Regions from separate parts of the Enterobacter sp. B79-1 genome, predicted to be linked through region 4. Evidence: predicted binding sites of a transcription regulator. Region 4 holds the regulator's gene; each other region holds the start of a gene.
What was found. The regulator CRP, encoded in region 4, controls carbon source genes, mostly activating them, when cyclic AMP is high. The targets are predictions, from matches to a motif close to ATGTGANNNNNNTCACAT.
Positions count from the first base shown of each region.

Region 1: serC (3-phosphoserine/phosphohydroxythreonine transaminase) is a predicted target of CRP. The motif match lies at 1,405-1,422, and genes of this name have one in related genera.
Region 2: epd (erythrose-4-phosphate dehydrogenase) is a predicted target of CRP. The motif match lies at 926-943, and genes of this name have one in related genera.
Region 3: deoC (deoxyribose-phosphate aldolase) is a predicted target of CRP. The motif match lies at 1,137-1,154, and genes of this name have one in related genera.

Region 1 is NZ_JBYAZJ010000001.1:1,154,732-1,156,924, forward strand. It holds gene aroA (3-phosphoshikimate 1-carboxyvinyltransferase) at 1-147, opposite strand, end outside; gene serC (3-phosphoserine/phosphohydroxythreonine transaminase) at 217-1,305, opposite strand; gene AC2T6E_RS05640 (DUF421 domain-containing protein) at 1,468-2,160, opposite strand.
Region 2 is NZ_JBYAZJ010000005.1:337,231-339,423, reverse strand. It holds gene tkt (transketolase) at 1-812, shown strand, start outside; gene epd (erythrose-4-phosphate dehydrogenase) at 1,138-2,157, shown strand.
Region 3 is NZ_JBYAZJ010000003.1:235,130-237,322, reverse strand. It holds gene AC2T6E_RS11470 (YjjI family glycine radical enzyme) at 1-1,022, opposite strand, end outside; gene deoC (deoxyribose-phosphate aldolase) at 1,285-2,064, shown strand; gene deoA (thymidine phosphorylase) at 2,174-2,193, shown strand, end outside.
Region 4 is NZ_JBYAZJ010000009.1:183,884-186,076, reverse strand. It holds gene AC2T6E_RS20685 (phosphoribulokinase) at 1-211, shown strand, start outside; gene AC2T6E_RS20680 (OsmC family protein) at 298-702, opposite strand; gene crp (cAMP-activated global transcriptional regulator CRP) at 1,014-1,646, shown strand; gene AC2T6E_RS20670 (YccS/YhfK family putative transporter) at 1,704-2,193, shown strand, end outside.

The DNA of each region.
Region 1 (2,193 bases), on a different contig from region 4:
GTCATCGCTGTCCAGCAGGTTTGTGAGGACGGTGGTGCCGTTTGCCAGAGCTGCCAGCAGCAGAGCGCGGTTCGAGACACTTTTTGAACCAGGCAGATTGATGATGCCATCTACCCGCGCGATAGGTTGTAACGTCAGGGATTCCATGAAAACTAAACTCTCAACTCAACATAATAAAAACCCCGCAGGGATGCTGCGGGGGTGAATAACAGCAAATTAACCGTGACGACGTTCGAAGTCGATCATGAAATCGGTCAGGGCTTTAACGCCTTCCAGCGGCATCGCGTTATAGATGGAGGCACGCATGCCGCCAACGACACGGTGACCTTTCAGCGCATGCAGACCAGCCGCGAAGGACTCTTCCAGGAACACTTTGTCCAGGTTGCTATCCGCCAGCTGGAACGGCACGTTCATGCGGGAACGGTTAGCTTTCGCCACATCGTTGCGGTAGAAATCGCTCTTGTCGATCACGCCATATAGCAGTTCAGCCTTCTGCTGGTTAACCTTATCCATCTGCGCCACGCCGCCGTTTTGCTTCAGCCATTTGAAGACCAGGCCGGAAAGGTACCAGGCAAACGTTGGTGGCGTGTTGAACATAGAATCGTTATCGTTCAACACGGTGTAATCGAGAATCGACGGGCAGGATTTGTGTGCTTTGCCTAGCAGGTCTTCACGCACAATCACAATTGTCAGCCCAGCAGGGCCGATATTTTTCTGTGCGCCAGCGTAGATCACACCGTAACGGCTAACGTCCAGCGGCGTGGAAAGAATGGTCGAAGAGAAGTCCGCGGTAACAACCACGTTTTCACCAAAGTTTGGCTCTTCATGGATGGCGATACCGTCAATGGTTTCATTCGGACAGTAGTGGAGATAGGCTGCGTTATCAGAAACGTGCCACTCGCTCATCGGCTTAACGCCGCGCAGGCCGTCAACGGTCACTTTGGCGTCGATGACATTCGGCGTGCAGTACTTATGCGCTTCCTTGACAGCGCTGGCCGCCCAGTAGCCCGCGTCCACATAATCAGCGGTAGTTTTGTCTCCCAGCAGGTTGAGCGGGATACCGGCAAACTGACCGCGCCCACCGCCGTGGCAGAACAATACTTTGTAGTTCGAGGGAATGTTCAGCAGATCGCGAAAATCCTTTTCTGCCTCTTCCGCCACCTGAATAAACTCTTTACCACGGTGGCTAACTTCCATCACCGACGTACCCAGACCGTTCCAGTCACACAGCTCCTGTTGAGCCTGTTTAAGCACGTCTGCCGGTAACATTGCCGGACCTGAACTGAAATTAAAGACTTGAGCCATTTCCCCTCACCACGCTAAAAGCCATAAGTTATAACTGTGGATATCGGTTTTATCATTCAGTGACACGCGCCGCAATGTCTAAAACTTATGACCCATGAAATGTGCCCCGCGTCACACAAAACAATCTGCCGCCTCGCTAAGGCAAAACCGACAAAATGGCTGTCAGGTGATACGTTTGGCCCGGCTAACCTTCGTCCATTCCGGATTTGCACAGCGGGGGCATAATTGACGATCCCCCGGCTGCATCGCGACAACATGGCTACATCTTACGCAAGCATATTCACCTGATTCAGGTACCGTTCTGAAACGCTCGATCAGCATATCCGGCAGGATACAGAGCCCCGGCTTCACCTCGTCGTCAGAATAGTAATAGACGCTGATCTGCCCGTTGGTTTCCATGATCGCCAGCCGCACCTGCCCGAGCTGTTCAACGCTGTTCAGGCGTAGCTCCATAAAGAACTCAAACTCGGTCATATTGGCGCTTTTTACATTTTCCCAGGCCAGCTGTCCGTCCTCGACGATAACGACCGGCTTCCCTTCAAGCAGATCTTCCAGCTTTTCGCTTTTCGACATCAGCCACATGACAAGACGGTAAAGTAGCGCCAGTGAGACAAAAACGATAAACACCGGCACCATCGGCACATCGTCATAAAAGGCAACGTCTCCCGCCGCTGACCCCAGCGTCAGGATGATCAACACTTCAAAGAGCGACATCTGCCGCACGCCGCGACGGCCGGTGATTTTTAGAAACAGGAAGACAAGCACGAAGGTATACAGGCTGCGCAGCGCCACTTCGCCCAGAAATTCAGGAGGAACTTTATCAAACGCCATCCGCTGGAGATCAAATGCTTTCATTTTTCTATGCCTTAACAGTCAGTTACTGCCACT
Region 2 (2,193 bases), on a different contig from region 4:
AAGCGATCAACGAAGACACTGCCGGTAACTACATCCATTACGGTGTACGTGAATTCGGTATGACTGCGATTGCCAACGGTATCTCCCTGCACGGTGGTTTCCTGCCGTACACCTCTACCTTCCTGATGTTCGTTGAATATGCACGTAACGCCGTGCGTATGGCTGCGCTGATGAAACAGCGTCAGGTGATGGTCTACACCCACGACTCCATCGGTCTGGGCGAAGATGGTCCAACTCACCAGCCGGTAGAGCAGGTGGCTTCCCTGCGCGTGACGCCGAACATGAGCACATGGCGTCCATGTGACCAGGTTGAATCCGCGGTGGCGTGGAAATACGGCGTTGAGCGTCAGGACGGTCCAACCGCGCTGATCCTCTCCCGTCAGAACCTGGCACAGCAGGAGCGTACGCCTGAGCAGTTGGCGAACATCGCTCGCGGTGGTTACGTGCTGAAAGATTGCGCGGGCCAGCCTGAGCTGATCTTCATCGCCACCGGTTCTGAAGTTGAACTGGTGGTTGCAGCCTGGGAAAAACTGACTGCCGAAGGCGTGAAAGCCCGCGTGGTTTCCATGCCGTCTACCGATGCGTTCGACAAGCAGGATGCTGCATACCGTGAATCCGTGCTGCCTAAAGCGGTTTCCGCTCGCGTGGCAGTGGAAGCGGGTATCGCTGACTACTGGTTCAAATACGTTGGCCTGAACGGCGCTATCGTCGGCATGACCACCTTCGGTGAATCTGCTCCGGCAGAGCTGCTGTTCGAAGAGTTCGGCTTCACCGTTGAGAACGTTGTCGCTAAGGCGAAAGAACTGCTGTAATTGCTGTTTTGCCCGGTGGCGCTGCGCTTACCGGGCCTACAAATGGCACGAAAGTAGGCCGGGTAAGCGCTAGCGCGTCACCCGGCTTTTTTGTCGGCACTATTCCATCAAAAATGTGATGCAAGTCATATAGCCCGCTTATTCATCTGGACAGAGATTCCTTTTATTCCCCAATTCGCTTATTCTTGCTGAAGCGTTTCAGTCGATTAAATGTTCGACAATTGACCAATCAATCGCAGTTTGTGACAGCAAGGATTCCCCTTCGGGCGTCGCTGGATTACTCTTTCAGCCACCTCAAACCCAGGGATAGCTTTGCAGGAGATCTATGACCGTACGCGTAGCGATTAATGGCTTCGGTCGCATCGGGCGCAACGTGGTTCGTGCTTTATATGAATCCGGGCGTCGTGCGGAAATAACCGTGGTAGCAATCAACGAACTGGCTGATGCTGCGGGCATGGCGCATTTGTTGAAATATGACACCAGCCACGGACGCTTTGCCTGGGATGTTCGCCAGGAAAGAGATCAGCTGTTTGTCGGCGACGATGCCATCCGCGTACTGCATGAGAGCAGCATCGCCGGGCTACCGTGGCGTGAACTGGGTGTGGATATTGTGCTTGACTGTACCGGCGTTTACGGCAGCCGCGAACATGGCGAAGCACATCTGGCCGCAGGCGCAAAAAAAGTCCTGTTTTCTCACCCCGGCAGTAACGACCTCGACGCGACCGTCGTGTTTGGCGTTAACCAGCATGAGCTGCAGGCCGAACACCGCATTGTTTCCAACGCCTCCTGTACCACCAACTGCATTATTCCGGTCATCAAACTGTTAGACGATGCGTATGGCATTGAATCCGGCACCGTGACCACGATTCACTCCGCCATGCACGATCAGCAGGTTATCGACGCCTACCATCCGGATTTACGACGCACTCGCGCAGCGAGCCAGTCAATCATCCCGGTGGATACGAAACTGGCTGCAGGGATCACCCGAATTTTCCCGCAGTTTAACGACCGTTTCGAAGCGATTGCCGTGCGCGTTCCGACGATTAACGTGACCGCAATCGACCTCAGCGTGACGGTGAAAAAACCGGTAAAAGCCTGTGAAGTCAACCTGTTGCTGCAAAAAGCGGCACAGGGTGCATTTCATGGTATAGTTGACTATACGGAATTACCGTTGGTCTCAGTAGATTTTAACCACGACCCGCACAGCGCTATCGTCGATGGCACACAAACGCGCGTCAGTGGGGCACACCTTATCAAGACGCTGGTCTGGTGTGATAACGAATGGGGCTTTGCTAACCGAATGCTCGACACCACGTTAGCAATGGCCGCTCAAGGTTTCAGGTAAGACGCATCGTGCGTCTGCAAAACTTTAAGAATCAAC
Region 3 (2,193 bases), on a different contig from region 4:
TTACCGTAACGCCCCTCGATGCCTTCCTTCTCGCAGAGCACGTTCACCGCTTCCGCCAGACCGTACATGCCAAACATCGGCACAAACCGATCGGCGTCAATCAGCCCCTCTTTCACCAGGAAGCTATTCTCAAAGAAGCCAGATTGCGCATACAGGAAATCGCAGCGCGCATCGATGATGGCGATTTGCTGCTGGCAGTAGTGCGGGAGCGTGCGGGTAAAGAAGTCTTCGGCAGAAGCGCTGTATTCGGCAATGGCCTTAAGGTTAAGGCGTACAAGGGTGCTGCCACCGCCTGCAAGCGGCAGAGAGTTGTAACAACTCACCACGCCATAGCGACCTTTTGTGAAAATTTTATCATTCACCGGACCATTGGAAACATGCGGTTTACTGCATTCACATATGTTTTTCGCCACCTCAAGCAGCAAATCGTCCGGGGTGATATCGGGATCGTAGATAAAGGTCAGATTCGGCGAAACCTGCTTCAGCTCTGCATCAGCGCGCAGAATGGCGCGTGTGACGGGGGTATCTGCCGGGCCGATATTGGCGTGCATAAAGGCATCTGGCAGGGTTCTGTCGAGATAGCGCCAGAAACGTTTTATTCGGCTATCGATCTCTTCTTGTGTTAGAATTCTAACATATGGGTTCAGAATGGCATCCAGCTGGCCCAGATAGACGGGCATCGATGTGACGGACGGAACATGGTGATAAAGGATGGTTAACAGCGAGAGGGCGTCATCAAAGTCTTTCGCCCCTTCCAGCTCCAGCCATTCTGAACCGTTAGCCAGGAATTTTTCATAATCCGGCAGAACGTAGCGCGGTTTGTAAGGCGCATGGCCTTCGAACATGTCGCAGATAAAACCCTCGTCCAGCGCGGCGCGTGCTGCCTGCGGCAGGGCGGGATAGGGAAGATCGTTTTCCGCTTCCAGCGCCAGAAAATGACGTTTTTGCTCAGGCGTTAACACCGGGCTTGTCACAATGTGCTGGCAACGTTGTTGCAGGGCGTCGAGGCTGGAGTGGGGCATGTGCGCTTCCTTTAATATTCTGCGGATGATGAACAGATTGTAGAAAGCCAGCCTGTTGGGGCTTTTGATCCGACAGGGGGTATCGCTGCTTTAGTCAGCAGTTAGCGCGATAAAGTTTGAAGAAGATCTCATTACAGTAATGCAAATTTGTACGCAGTTTTCATTAACTGTGATGAATGTCGAAGTGTGGATGCGGGTGAATGTTAGAATACTCACAGACCCGCAAGGTAAAATTTATACGGCACTGCCGTTGGAGAATGTTATGACCGATTTAACTGCAAGCAGCCTGCGCGCGTTGAAACTGATGGACCTGACCACCCTGAACGATGACGACACCAATGAAAAAGTCATCGCCCTGTGCCATCAGGCGAAAACGCCGGTGGGTAACACCGCAGCCATCTGTATCTACCCGCGCTTTATCCCGATTGCCCGTAAGACGCTGAAAGAGCAGGGCACGCCGGACGTGCGCATTGCAACCGTAACTAACTTCCCGCATGGCAACGATGATATCGAGATTGCGCTGGCAGAAACCCGCGCGGCGATTGCTTACGGTGCAGATGAAGTGGACGTGGTGTTCCCGTACCGCGCGCTGATCGCCGGCAACGAGCAGGTCGGTTTTGACCTGGTGAAAGCCTGTAAAGACGCGTGCGCGGCGGCAAACGTGCTGCTTAAAGTGATCATCGAAACCGGCGAGCTGAAAGAAGAGGCGCTGATTCGTAAGGCGTCTGAAATCTCCATCAAAGCCGGTGCGGATTTCATTAAAACCTCTACCGGTAAAGTGCCGGTGAATGCGACCCCGGAAAGCGCGCGCATCATGATGGAAGTGATCCGTGATATGGGCGTGTCCAAAACCGTTGGTTTCAAACCTGCGGGCGGCGTGCGTACCGCTGAAGACGCGCAGCAGTTCCTGGCGATTGCCGACGAGCTGTTCGGCTCCGACTGGGCCGATTCCCGTCACTACCGCTTCGGCGCGTCCAGCCTGCTGGCCAGCCTGTTGAAAGCGCTGGGTCACGGCGACGGTAAGAGCGCAAGCAGCTACTGATTGCCAGACAATGCCGGATGATGCTTCGCTTATCCGGCCTACAGGATCGTAGGGCGGGTAAGCGTAGCGCCACCCGCCACAACTCCCCCGATTCCGCATGGAGGTTACCGTGTTTCTCGCACAAGAAAT
Region 4 (2,193 bases):
AACGATCCCGTCGCTGGATGAGAGCTTTGTCGTCATCCATTTCCGCAATCTAGAAGGCATTGATTACCCCTGGCTGCTGGCGATGCTGCAGGGCTCGTTTATTTCGCATATGAATACGTTGGTAGTGCCGGGCGGAAAAATGGGGCTGGCGATGGAGTTAATTATGACGCCGCTGGTCCAGCGACTGATGGAAGGGAAGCAGATCGCGTGAGTTGTTTTGCCCGGTGGCGCTGCGCTTACCGGGCCTACGGTCGTGCTTTTGTAGGGCGGGTCAGCGAAGCGCCACCCGCCAAAAGATTAAGCCTCGATCACTTCATACGAATGCGTGATTTTTACCGCTTTCTCCAGCATTAACGCCACAGAGCAATATTTCTCCGCAGAAAGGTCTACGGCGCGTGATACTGCGGCATCTTTCAGTTCTTTACCGGTCACGATAAAGTGCAGATTAATGTGCGTGAACAGGCGTGGCGCCTCTTCGCGTCGTTCGGAAGTAAGCTTCACTTCGCAATCGGACACATCATGACGACCTTTTTGCAAAATCGACACCACGTCAATTGCGCTGCATCCGCCCGCCGCCATCAGCACCATCTCCATCGGGCTTGGGGCTTTGTCGCCGGAGTTACCGTCCATCAAAATCTGATGTCCAGAAGCGGATTCGCCCAGGAACGTTAAACCTTCAACCCATTTCACACGCGCTTGCATATTCATTAACTCCAACGTTGCATTTTTGGTGACAGATTACGCGTGCATTACATTTCTCGCAACGGAAGGCGACCTGCATCATGCTGAAGCGAGACACCAGGAGACACGCGGCAAAAGCTATGCTAAAACACTCTGGATGCTACAGTAATACATTGACGTTACACATGTATGCAGAGGACATCAAACTTTACTGGCTGCGAAACGTTACGACAGCCGACTTCCCAGGGTATGGGTAAGAATTCGATTGCAACCCCAGAGTCCGGATGCATCTTATGACTCTGGTGACAGCTTATAACAGAGGATAACAGCGCATGGTGCTTGGCAAACCGCAAACAGACCCGACTCTCGAATGGTTCTTGTCTCATTGCCACATTCATAAGTACCCATCGAAGAGCACGCTGATTCACCAGGGTGAAAAAGCGGAAACGTTGTATTACATCGTTAAAGGCTCGGTGGCAGTGCTGATCAAAGATGAAGAAGGGAAAGAGATGATCCTTTCTTATCTGAACCAGGGCGATTTCATCGGTGAACTGGGCCTGTTTGAAGAGGGCCAGGAACGTAGCGCCTGGGTTCGTGCAAAGACAGCATGTGAAGTGGCTGAAATTTCTTACAAGAAATTCCGTCAGCTGATTCAGGTTAATCCTGACATCCTGATGCGTCTTTCTTCCCAGATGGCGCGCCGTCTGCAGGTGACGTCTGAGAAAGTGGGTAACCTCGCCTTCCTGGACGTGACCGGCCGTATCGCGCAGACCCTGCTTAACCTGGCGAAACAGCCAGACGCCATGACCCACCCTGACGGCATGCAAATTAAAATTACCCGCCAGGAAATTGGTCAGATCGTCGGTTGCTCCCGTGAAACAGTGGGCCGTATCCTGAAAATGCTGGAAGACCAGAACCTGATCTCCGCCCACGGTAAAACCATCGTGGTTTACGGAACGCGTTAATTCCGCTCAAACGGCGTGCCATCGCAAGGTGTCACGCCGTTTTTGTCTCTACTCCCCATGTGGCGCAGGCTGATCTATCACCCGGAAGTTAACTACGCACTGCGACAAACGCTGGTGTTGTGCCTTCCTGTGGCCGTGGGCCTGATCCTCGGACACCTCCAGCAAGGTCTGCTGTTTTCCCTCGTGCCCGCCTGCTGCAACATTGCCGGTCTGGACACGCCGCATAAGCGCTTTTTCAAACGCCTGATTATCGGTGGCTGTCTGTTTGCGGGCTGTAGTCTCGCCGTACAGCTCCTGCTTGCCCGTGATATCCCGCTGCCCCTGATCCTGACCGTGCTGGCGATGACGCTTGGCGTGACGGCGGAAATCAGTTCGCTGCACGCGCGCCTGCTGCCCGCCTCGCTGATTGCGGCTATCTTCACCCTGAGCCTCGCCGGGAATATGCCGGTGTGGGAGCCACTGCTGATCTACGCCCTTGGCACGCTCTGGTACGGGGTGTTTAACTGGTTCTGGTTTTGGCTCTGGCGGGAACAGCCGCTGCGTGAAT